3 regions of the Paenarthrobacter sp. TE3676 genome follow, and region 2 is predicted to be linked to each of the others. Evidence: riboswitches for the same ligand, from Rfam matches in the RefSeq annotation. Region 2 holds a riboswitch; each other region holds the start of a gene.
What was found. Region 2 has a riboswitch for thiamine pyrophosphate ahead of thiC (phosphomethylpyrimidine synthase ThiC). Riboswitches for the same ligand answer to the same signal wherever they lie in the genome.

Region 1 (3,273 bases), 390 kb from region 2:
CCTGAGCGCGAGTACGGGATCGTCATTGGTATAGGCGAATACCTTGAAGCCTCGGTTCACCAGCTGCTCCGTTGCATCCACCAGTTCCACGGCGTCTGGAAGGAGCGTGTGTTCGTCCGCGATGACTTCCAGCTTCACCCAATGGGTCTCAAGTGCTTCCCGGGCCAGTTCAGCAGTCATCACGGCGTCCTTGGCCGTGAAACAACCAGCAGTATTGGGCAGCACGCGGATGTCATGGTCCACCAGCAGCTGGAACAGCGAGCCCGTTTCGGCGGGCGAATAGCGACGCATCGCCACTGTGGTGAGCTCCGTCCCTGAAGAGAGGAGCGCTGCTCCCAAGCCATCGAGGCTCGGCGCGCCTCCGGTACCCATGATGAGGCGGGAACCGAATTCGACGCCGTCGATCACCAGTGCGTCGGTGCGAACGTCAACGTTTGCTGTTGTCATGATTAGCCTCCCTGGACTGCTGTTACGAGTTCAAGTTCGTCTCCGTCGGAGAGCGCTGTCACGGCCCATTGGCTGCGCGGCACCACCTCGGAATTGCGTGCGACAGCGACTCCCAGCTTGCCGCCGTCGGCCGCTTGTCCGCGAGGGTCCAAGGCGCGACCGGTGACGGCCGTGACGAGGGTACTGACGGATGCGTCGTCAGAGACTGCGTGGTCGGTTCCGTTCACTTTGATGTTCATGCTGTTTCCTTGGTGGTGGTTCGTGCTGCTGGTGTGAGTGTTCGGGCAACAGGGGCGTTGCCCACGAAACGATGGGGCAGGAAGGGGGCCCACCGGGAGTCTGTGGAGCCTTTGAGGAGTTCCCCCACGATCTTGGCGGCCACCGGAGTCAGGAGGACTCCGTGGCGGAAGAATCCTGTGGCAACCACCAGGCCGTCGATGTCACCGTTGGAAACACCGACCCGTCCGAGCAGTGGAGCGTTGTCCGGAGTTCCGGGCCGGGCGCGGGCGGTTGCTTCAAGGAGTTCCAGTTCAGCCACTGCGGGGACCAATACTTGGGCGTCCCTCAGCAATTGGTAAACGCCACCCGCCGAGACCGCGTTGGAAGAGGCTGACAACCCGTCTTCGCGTTGCGTGGCTCCAATCACCACAGTTCCGTCGTCCCGGGGCACGATGTAAACCGGCACCCCGCGAACCATCCCGCGAATCGTTGATGTGACCAAGGGCCGCAGGTGATCGGGGACGCGAAGCCGGAGGATGTCCCCGTAGACCGGCCTTACGGGAAGCCTGAGGCCTTCAGGAAGACCGGAGAGTTGGGACGCCCCGAGCCCGTTGGCCACCACCGTTTCTCCGGCGTGAACGGTGACTCCTGAGTCCAGCGCCACGCCTGTGACACGCCCGCCTTCCCACAGCAAACCGCGCGCCCTGTAAGCAATGGCGAATCCGTCATCGGCTCCCGACACCCAGGAACTGTCATTGGGCGAATGGGCTGCCAGTCCTGCCAGGAGGCATGCCGCGAGTTTCCTTGGATCGACTTGGTGGTCGGCAGGTATATCGAAAGCACAGGAGATCTGCGGGCTGAGGAGCGGCTCCCGTTGCCTCGCGTCCCGCAGAGCGATAGGTTCGACTTCCAGGCCAGCCGCAAGCTGGACCGACCTTAAGTCTGCGAGCGCCCGGCGGTCGGCTGCGTCGGCACCCACGGCGAGGGTCGGCGTCGTGCGATATCCGTTGTCCTCTGCGCCTTGATGCAGGCCGTCCACGAAGGAGGGCCAGAGCTGGGAAGACTCAAGCATTAACTCAAGAAGGTCTTCTTCCTGGTAATGGAGTTCGCTGACGGGTGCAAGCATGCCTGCCGCTGCGAAGGACGCGCCGGAAGCGGGAGCGGGGTCGATCAGCGCAACTGAACGGCCCAATCGCCGGGCTTCGTGAGCGATGCCGAGGCCGATGACGCCGCCACCAATGACGGCAACGTCTGTCTGGAGGCGGGTATGGCGGGAATCTGCCATTCGTTTCCTTCCCTACGCCGGTACTAGCCGGATCAGGTCAAGCGGTCGGCGCTGAAGCCCTCTCAGCCGGACAGTCATATGACGAATGTCGCGGCTCCCGCAGTACGAGCCCAGTTTAGAGGAACTACTCTGGTTCCCATGACTCAGCCTGACGCTCTTGCCTCCGCCCGCCTTTACCTGTGCACCGATGCCCGTAAGCAGCAGGGCGATTTTGAGGACTTTGTGGACGCCGCTTTCGAAGGCGGCGTGGACATCATCCAACTCCGCGACAAGACGCTGGAAGCTGCCGAGGAACTGGAGATGTTGACCGTCCTGCGGAGCGTCGCACAACGGCACGGACGGCTTTGGGCTGTCAACGACCGGGCCGATGTTGCCAGCATTTCCGGGGCTCCCGTGTTCCACATCGGGCAAAAGGACCTGCCCCTGACTGCAGCCCGGACCCTCCTGCCGAACGCCACCGGCATAGGCCTCTCCACCCACACAACCGAACAAATCGATGCCGCTGTGGCCACCTCCCAAGGGCCCCTGGGACTGGACTATTTCTGCGTGGGTCCGGTCTGGGCAACACCCACCAAACCCGGTCGCGCTGCTGTCGGTTTGGACCTGGTCACATATGCCGCAGAAGCGGTCAAGCGCTCGGGCGACGGTGTGACCCTCCCTTGGTTCGCCATTGGTGGCATCGATCTCAGCAACGTTGAACAGGTTGTGAAAGCGGGCGCCGGCCGGATCGTGGTGGTCCGCGCCATCACAGCGGCACCGGACCCGACGGCGGCGGCCAAGTCGCTGCTGGAAGCCTTGGATTCCGTCTAGGGAAGCCGGAGGTTCCGCGCGATCCGCGGGCTAGGCGGTCAGGCCGAGGCCAGTCATCCGGCGGGCGTGCTTTTCGGCGAGCTCCGTCGTCAGCCTTTTCGCCGCGGCACGCGCGTCCCCGCCGCTTTTCAGCATCGGCCCCAGCAGGGGGTGTTCCATGCCCACGCGTTGCGCCTGCGTCAGCGCTTCCCCCACCAAGCGGCGGCCCCACAGCGCCAATCGCGAAGCGAGGCGCGGGTCATCTGCCAAGGCCCGCCTGAGCAGGACGCGAAGGACTTCCGTGGCCTGATCGGGTGAAGCAACGCGCTCAACGAAATGCTGCGTTGTCGGGTCGAGGAACATCGAGACAGCCCTATAGAAATCCGATGACACAGTATCGATGACATAGGCCTTCATCACGGATTCGAACCAGTCCCCCGGCTTGGTGCGCTCGTGGAAGTGATCGAAGGAGCGCTGAAACGGCAGCATGGCACGTTCGGGATCCAGACCCATCTCCGACAGGCGGTCGTTGA
Region 2 (3,273 bases):
CTGCGTCAGCTCCGCGAGCGTATCAAGCTCGGCGAACTGCGCGGCGTCGTTGGCGTCGGCGATGGAACCCGGGCGGAGACCGTCACCCAGGGAGAATGCGACATCGTATTTGGCGAAGATTTCGCACAACTCGTCAAAGTGCGTGTAGAGGAAGTTCTCCTGGTGGTGTGCCAGGCACCATCCGGCCATAATCGATCCGCCGCGGGAAACGATGCCCGTGACGCGGTTGGCGGTCAAGGGCACGTACCTCAGCAGAACGCCAGCGTGAATGGTCATATAGTCCACACCCTGCTCGCATTGCTCGATCACGGTATCGCGGAAGATCTCCCACGTCAGCTGGTTGGCCTCCCCGTTTACCTTCTCAAGTGCCTGGTAAATAGGCACTGTTCCGATCGGAACGGGCGAGTTGCGGATGATCCACTCGCGAGTGGTGTGGATGTCATCTCCGGTGGAGAGGTCCATCACCGTGTCAGCGCCCCACTGGGCTGCCCACTGCAGTTTGTCCACTTCCTCTGCAATGGAGCTGGTGACTGCCGAGTTGCCGATGTTGGCGTTGATCTTGACCAAGAATGCCTTGCCAATGATCATCGGCTCGGATTCAGGGTGGTTGATGTTGTTCGGAATAATTGCCCATCCCGCGGCGACTTCGCTGCGGACCAGCTCAACGTCACAGTTCTCCCGCAACGCAACGAACTGCATCTCCGGAGTCACGACGCCTTGTTTCGCGTAGTGCATTTGCGTGACGGTCTTACCCGCGACGGCGCGGCGCGGCACCGGTTGCGCACCCTTCCACTCCGCTGACGCGGCTCCACGCCGAACCGCGGACTTACCGTCGTCGAGCAGGTTCCTTTCCCGCCCCGAATAAGCCTCCGTGTCTCCGCGGGATTCGATCCATGGTGCACGGAAAGGCTCCAGGCCCACCACGGGATCGCTTCCGGGGCCCGCTGTTCGGTATACCTGCAGAGGTTTGTTTGCTTGCCCATTGGGAGAAGGCTCCAAGGCGATCTCCGTGACGGGGACCCGTATGCCGTTACCTGGATCTTCCAGCCAAGCCAACGAATGGGACTTCAGGGATTGCGTTACAGTTTCCGCCGTATTTTGGACAGTATTGGTCTGGTTTTGGCCCGTGTTGATCTGGTTTTGAACAGGGCTGTGCTGTGTTTCTGTGGTGCTCAAGGGAATACTCACTTCCTTCGCCGGCATTACCCGGACAGGTTCAACGGTCGCAGACTGCGTCAGTCCGATCTCAGCCCCTGCAGGGGCCCCCGTGTGGTCGTAGACGAAGCTACCACAGCTCCCGACGGGCTCCCAGTCACATGCAGGCACCAGGCTCCAACACGCCGCCCCCGCTACGCTTTTGCCATGGCCAACATCATCGAATTCAGCGGACCTGCGCTCGTATCGGCAGACGAAGAGCGCCATGGGCTGTGGTCCGTAGACGGCATACTGACGTTTGAGCGTCCCGGTGCGACGCCGGACAGGATATTGGATGGCTGGGTCCTGCCAGGTTTGGTTGATGCCCACTGTCACATCGGACTCGGCCTTGGAGGAGCGGTGGATGAACAGGCAACGCTCGCCCAGGCCCAAGCAGACCTCGACGCCGGAACGCTGCTGATCCGCGATTGCGGATCGCCCGCCGACACCCGCTGGGTGCAGCAACGAACGGACCTGCCGCGACTGATCAGGTCGGGTCGGCATATCGCCCGGAGTCGGCGTTATCTTCGCGGTTTGGGTCATGAAATTGAGCCGCGGGAACTAGTGGAAACGGTCCGAAAGGAAGTCCGTGACGGAGATGGCTGGGTAAAACTTGTGGGCGACTGGATCGATCGCGGCGTTGGAGACCTCGCTGCCTCGTTCCCCGCGAAGACCGTCAAGGAAGCCATTTCCGCGGCCCATGATGAGGGAGCAAGGGTCACCGCGCATTGTTTCGGCGAGGACACCATCGATGACATGCTCGACGCCAATATCGACTGCATAGAGCACGCCACCGGACTCCTTCCGCGGCACCTTCCCCGTTTGGTGGAACAGTCAGTGCCCATCGTCCCCACCCTGGTCAACATCGCTACCTTCCCGGATATCGCAGCCCAGGCAGCGCCGAAGTTTCCGGAGTACGCGGACCACATGATGCGTCTCTGGGAGCGTCGTCGCGAGCGTGTGCTGGAGGCCTTCGAAGCGGGGGTTTCCGTCTATGCCGGTACCGACGCCGGTAGCGTGATCAAACACGGCAGGATTGCGGACGAAATGATGGAACTCCACGACGCCGGCCTTCCGCCGGCGGCGGTCCTGCACGCCGCCGCCTGGGGCGCCCGTGAGTGGCTGGGAGTCGAGGGCATCAGCGAAGGCGCAAGTGCCGACGTCGTGCTGTGCAGTGACGATCCGCGCCGTCATCCGGGTACCATCGCGGCGCTCAAACATGTCGTGCTCAGGGGTAATGTCGTTCGTTAGGAATAAATTGAAGCTTCAAGTAATTTAGATAGGTAAGAAGGTGCCGATGCGCGGCCACCTCAGAACCGGGAGCTTCACATGACCTCATCATTCAGCCAGGATCTTCTGCCTGCCGAACTCACCATGGGCAGCGTCATGCTCAAGGTGGGCGACATGAAGGTCATGAGCGACTACTATCAGCGAGCACTTGGCCTGGAAGTCGTGGCTGAGCAGGATGGTGGCCTGTACCTCGGACGCGTAGCCAAGCCCGTTGTCCACCTTGCCCCCGCTGCGGGACTGCAGATTCCCGGGCGGGGAGAGGCCGGTCTGTTCCACACAGCAATCCTGTTCCAGGATCAGCCGTCGCTGGCCGCGACTATTGCTACGGCGGCGGAGTACGAACCTCGTGCTTTCGCAGGCAGCGCCGACCACCTGGTGAGCGAAGCGTTCTACTTCACTGACCCCGAAGGCAACGGAATTGAGCTTTACTACGACAAGCCGCGTGAGCTCTGGCAGTGGGACGGCAGCAATGTTGTGATGGACAATGTGGCCTTGCCCCCGCAGCGCTTCCTCCAGCAGCACCTGAGTGAAGCTGCCGTGACGGGTCAACGCGAGGCCGCTGCCGGGATCGGGCACGTGCACCTGCAGGTGGGTGACGTCGAAACTGCGCAAAAGTTCTATGTGGAGACCCTCGGCTTCGAGCGGACCGCAGGCTGGCATGGCCAGGCGTTGTTCGTTTCCGCCGGCGGCTACCACCATCACATGGCCATGAACGTCTGGAACAGCCGCGGTGCCGGCCCCCGAAAGGACACGCTCGGACTCGGGGAGGTTCTGATCGAAGTGCCCGGA
Region 3 (3,273 bases), on a different contig from region 2:
GGAACGACGCCAGCTCGGCCCAGGTATTCGCGTCCTGGCCAAACGTTGGCTCGTCCAGAACAAGGACTTTGGGGTGCGCGGCCAGCACCGTGGCCACCGAGAGCCGGCGCTTTTCCCCGCCGGATAACGTATACGGATTGGCGTCGACGAGATGGGTGAGCCGCAACCGTTCCAGCAACTCGTCCACGCGCTCCTCGCCGTGGCCCAGATGCTTCGGACCAAACATCAACTCATCCAGGACCTTGCCCGTGACGAACTGATGTTCCGGCTCCTGGAACACCGTACCGATGCGGGAAATCAGCTGGTCTGCTTTCCACTTGAACGGATCAATGCCCGCACCCTCGGAAAGTTCGACGGCGGCACTCACTTTGCCGTCCACGGGCGCCAAAAGGCCTGCCAACGTGAGCGCGAACGTGGACTTTCCGGCACCATTGGGACCCGTAATGGTCAGGGCTTGGCCTGCCCGGACCTGCGCACTGATGTCCGTTTGCACCGGAACGGGCGGGATGGTTTTGAAACCTTTGCGCCGTGGCTTTAGTCGGGAAACAGCAAGGTCCTGGGCTGCGAGGAGAAGCTGCGCGGTGTCTGGTTCTTTATGGCGGGTGCGGGTTGCCGGAACGTACCCCGGCACCCAGACGCCAGCCGACATCAGCAGGGTGCGGGCCTCGGAAAGGACCTGGTCGGGAGGGCCGTCCAAGAGGACGCCGCCGGCAGCATTCCCGGTCCCTGCGGCCGTGCTGGATCCTGGCTGCAGGACGACAATCCTGTCCACCAGGTCTTTCCACACGGACACGCGGTGTTCCACCACAACCAGCGTGGCGCCGGTCTTGTCCAGGCATCGCCCTACAGCATCGCGGACCTCCAGCACCCCTGCAGGATCCAGGTTGGCCGTTGGTTCGTCCAACAGGATCAGCCCGGGCCGCATCGCCAAAATGCCCGCAAGCGCAAGGCGCTGCTTCTGACCGCCTGAGAGCGCCGCCGTCGGGTGATCCAACGCCAGACCTCCGCCGGCAGCGGTACGCAACCCGACGTCGTCGAGCGCTTCATGGACACGGGACCAAATCTCGTCCCGCGGCACGGCAAGGTTCTCTGCACCGAAGGCAACGTCGTCGCCAACCCTCGACAAAACCACCTGCGTCTCGGGGTCCTGCTGCATCAGTCCCGCGCGTCCACGCTGCTCGCGGGGCGCAACGCCGTCGATCAGCAGGGAGCCGGTCTCATCCGAGTCGTCTTCCTCATCCCCCAGCACCCCGGCGAGGGCATGAAGGAGCGTGGATTTCCCGGCACCCGAAGGTCCGAGCAGCAGTACGCGCTCCCCGGGTTCGATCCGAAGGTCGAGGCCCTGAATGGCAGCTTGGGCACGGCCGGCATGCCGCCAACCCCAGCCCTCGGCTGAGATGGCGGCAGGCCTCACCGTGCCGCTTTGCGTGGCCGACATCAGCTGAAGACGGGCTCCGAAGCGGCCTTGCGCGAGGCGAAGGAGCTCAGCACTCCGGTCTTGGCCAGGCCGCGTGTCGCCACCCAGGAGAGTGCGCCCGCGATGATTGCGCCGGAAATTGAGGTGAAGGTGATGTAGGCCAGCTTGTCGACGGCTTCATAGGCGATGTTCCAACCCCACGGGAGGAAGGAGTCGTTCAGGCCGCAGAAGAGGCCCGCGCCCGCACCGGCGAGGAGGGCAGTGGGCAGGTTGAACTTCTTGTACCGGAAGGCGGCAAAGATGAGTTCCGCGCCCAGGCCCTGCAGAACGCCGGAGATGAGCACGGTGGTGCCGTACTGCGAACCCATGATGAGCTCACCGGTGGCGGCAACAGTCTCACAGAACAGGGCTGCACCCGGCTTGCGGATAATGAGCATGCCCAGGACCGCGGGGATCATCCAGCCGCCGGCAATCAGGCCGGTGAGAGGCGGATACGTCGCGTTCATGGGGATGGATACCAGTGCGGCGCCTTGGGACCATGCCCAGAAGATCACGCCGCCCGCGATGGCGATCAAGGCCGCCACAACGATGTCTACAACACGCCAGTTATAACTGGTCTTCTTCACGTTTACCGTGGTCATTTTTCTGCCTCCTGAGGTTACAGGAGGGGAAAGTGCTCCCCGGAATCCGGCTGGCCTGCGCCACCCGGGTCCGGACACTCTGAGAAGCTCGACTCCCTTGCGCCGGTACTAACCGGATCAGGTTCGAGGGTCTGCGGCTGTCCGCACTCTCAGCGCCCTCGCGTCTCCTGCATCTCTGCAGAGTCCGACGGCGGCGCTCCCCTGTCGTTATTAAATCTGCCCCGATGGGCTGGTTCAGTTTACACCTGAGTCTGTGGCGGGTGTTGGTCTGTTGCCGGCAGGCGGTCATAATCGGCAGTGGTGGTGCGTTCCAGGGCTTCCGGGGGTGCGTTGCGAGGGCTTCCCGAGGGTGCGTTGCGAGGCCCACTCTGCACCCATCCCCCACACCATTCCCTGCACACCAGGCCTCACAACGAGACGGGGGTGCGTTGCGAGGCCCACTCTGCACCCTTCCCCCACGCCATTCCCTGCACACCAGGCCCCACAACAAGACGGGGGTGCGTTGCGAGGCCCGCTCTGCACCCTTACCCCACGCCATTCCCTGCACACCAGGCCCCACAACGAGACCTGAGAGAATGAACCAGCAGAATCCACCGCGGCAAAGGGGCACCTTCATGACTGACCTTCCCCAGCAAGACCTCCCCCTTCCCACAGAAGTGCCCCAGCCGCGCCTGGCCGCGAGCGTCATCCTCCTCCGTGACGCCCCGGGCGGACTCGAAGCCTTTGTCCAGCACAGGGTGAGCACCATGGACTTCGCCGCCGGCATGGTGGTCTTCCCCGGTGGACGGGTGGATGCCGCGGACGAGTCCGGCTGGGACTACCCCTCGGACCTGCTTCAACGCCACGCGGCGGACTGGCAGCAGAGCTCCATCTGCAGTGGCGCGGGCGAGGCCACCAAGAACGCCGGAACGGTGCTTTCCGCCGCAATCCGTGAAGTCAAGGAGGAAGCCGGGCTCAGCATCGACGCCTCTGACCTCCGCCCGTGGGCCAACTGGATCACGCCGACAGACATGCCCAAGCGATTCGACACCTACTTTTATGTTGCCAAGCCCTCCCCGGCGGCCGAACCCCGGCACCAGACCACGGAGGCCTGGCAATCACTGTGGATGCCGGTAGCGGACATTCTTATGGCGGAGGCCGCGGGCACCCTGAAGCTGATGCCGCCCACGTACTACCTGCTCAAAGAAATCGCCGGGTTCGCCACCGTGGATGCTC

Region 1: it holds a riboswitch for thiamine pyrophosphate, as region 2 does, so the genes downstream of both, thiO (glycine oxidase ThiO) here and thiC (phosphomethylpyrimidine synthase ThiC) in region 2, are expected to answer to the same signal.
Region 3: it holds a riboswitch for thiamine pyrophosphate, as region 2 does, so the genes downstream of both, ACZ881_RS16055 (ECF transporter S component) here and thiC (phosphomethylpyrimidine synthase ThiC) in region 2, are expected to answer to the same signal.

The regions. Positions count from the first base shown of each region.
Region 1 covers NZ_JBWBQU010000001.1:27,132-30,404, reverse strand. The annotation lists gene ACZ881_RS00165 (thiazole synthase) at 1-447, opposite strand, end outside; gene thiS (sulfur carrier protein ThiS) at 450-686, opposite strand; gene thiO (glycine oxidase ThiO) at 683-1,951, opposite strand; TPP riboswitch at 1,944-2,062, opposite strand; gene thiE (thiamine phosphate synthase) at 2,090-2,761, shown strand; gene ACZ881_RS00145 (ferritin-like fold-containing protein) at 2,792-3,273, opposite strand, start outside.
Region 2 covers NZ_JBWBQU010000001.1:419,764-423,036, forward strand. The annotation lists gene thiC (phosphomethylpyrimidine synthase ThiC) at 1-1,176, opposite strand, end outside; TPP riboswitch at 1,172-1,279, opposite strand; gene ACZ881_RS02050 (amidohydrolase family protein) at 1,363-2,445, shown strand; gene ACZ881_RS02055 (VOC family protein) at 2,524-3,273, shown strand, end outside.
Region 3 covers NZ_JBWBQU010000006.1:283,577-286,849, forward strand. The annotation lists gene ACZ881_RS16050 (ABC transporter ATP-binding protein) at 1-1,438, opposite strand, end outside; gene ACZ881_RS16055 (ECF transporter S component) at 1,438-2,058, opposite strand; TPP riboswitch at 2,135-2,271, opposite strand; gene ACZ881_RS16060 (NUDIX hydrolase) at 2,673-3,273, shown strand, end outside.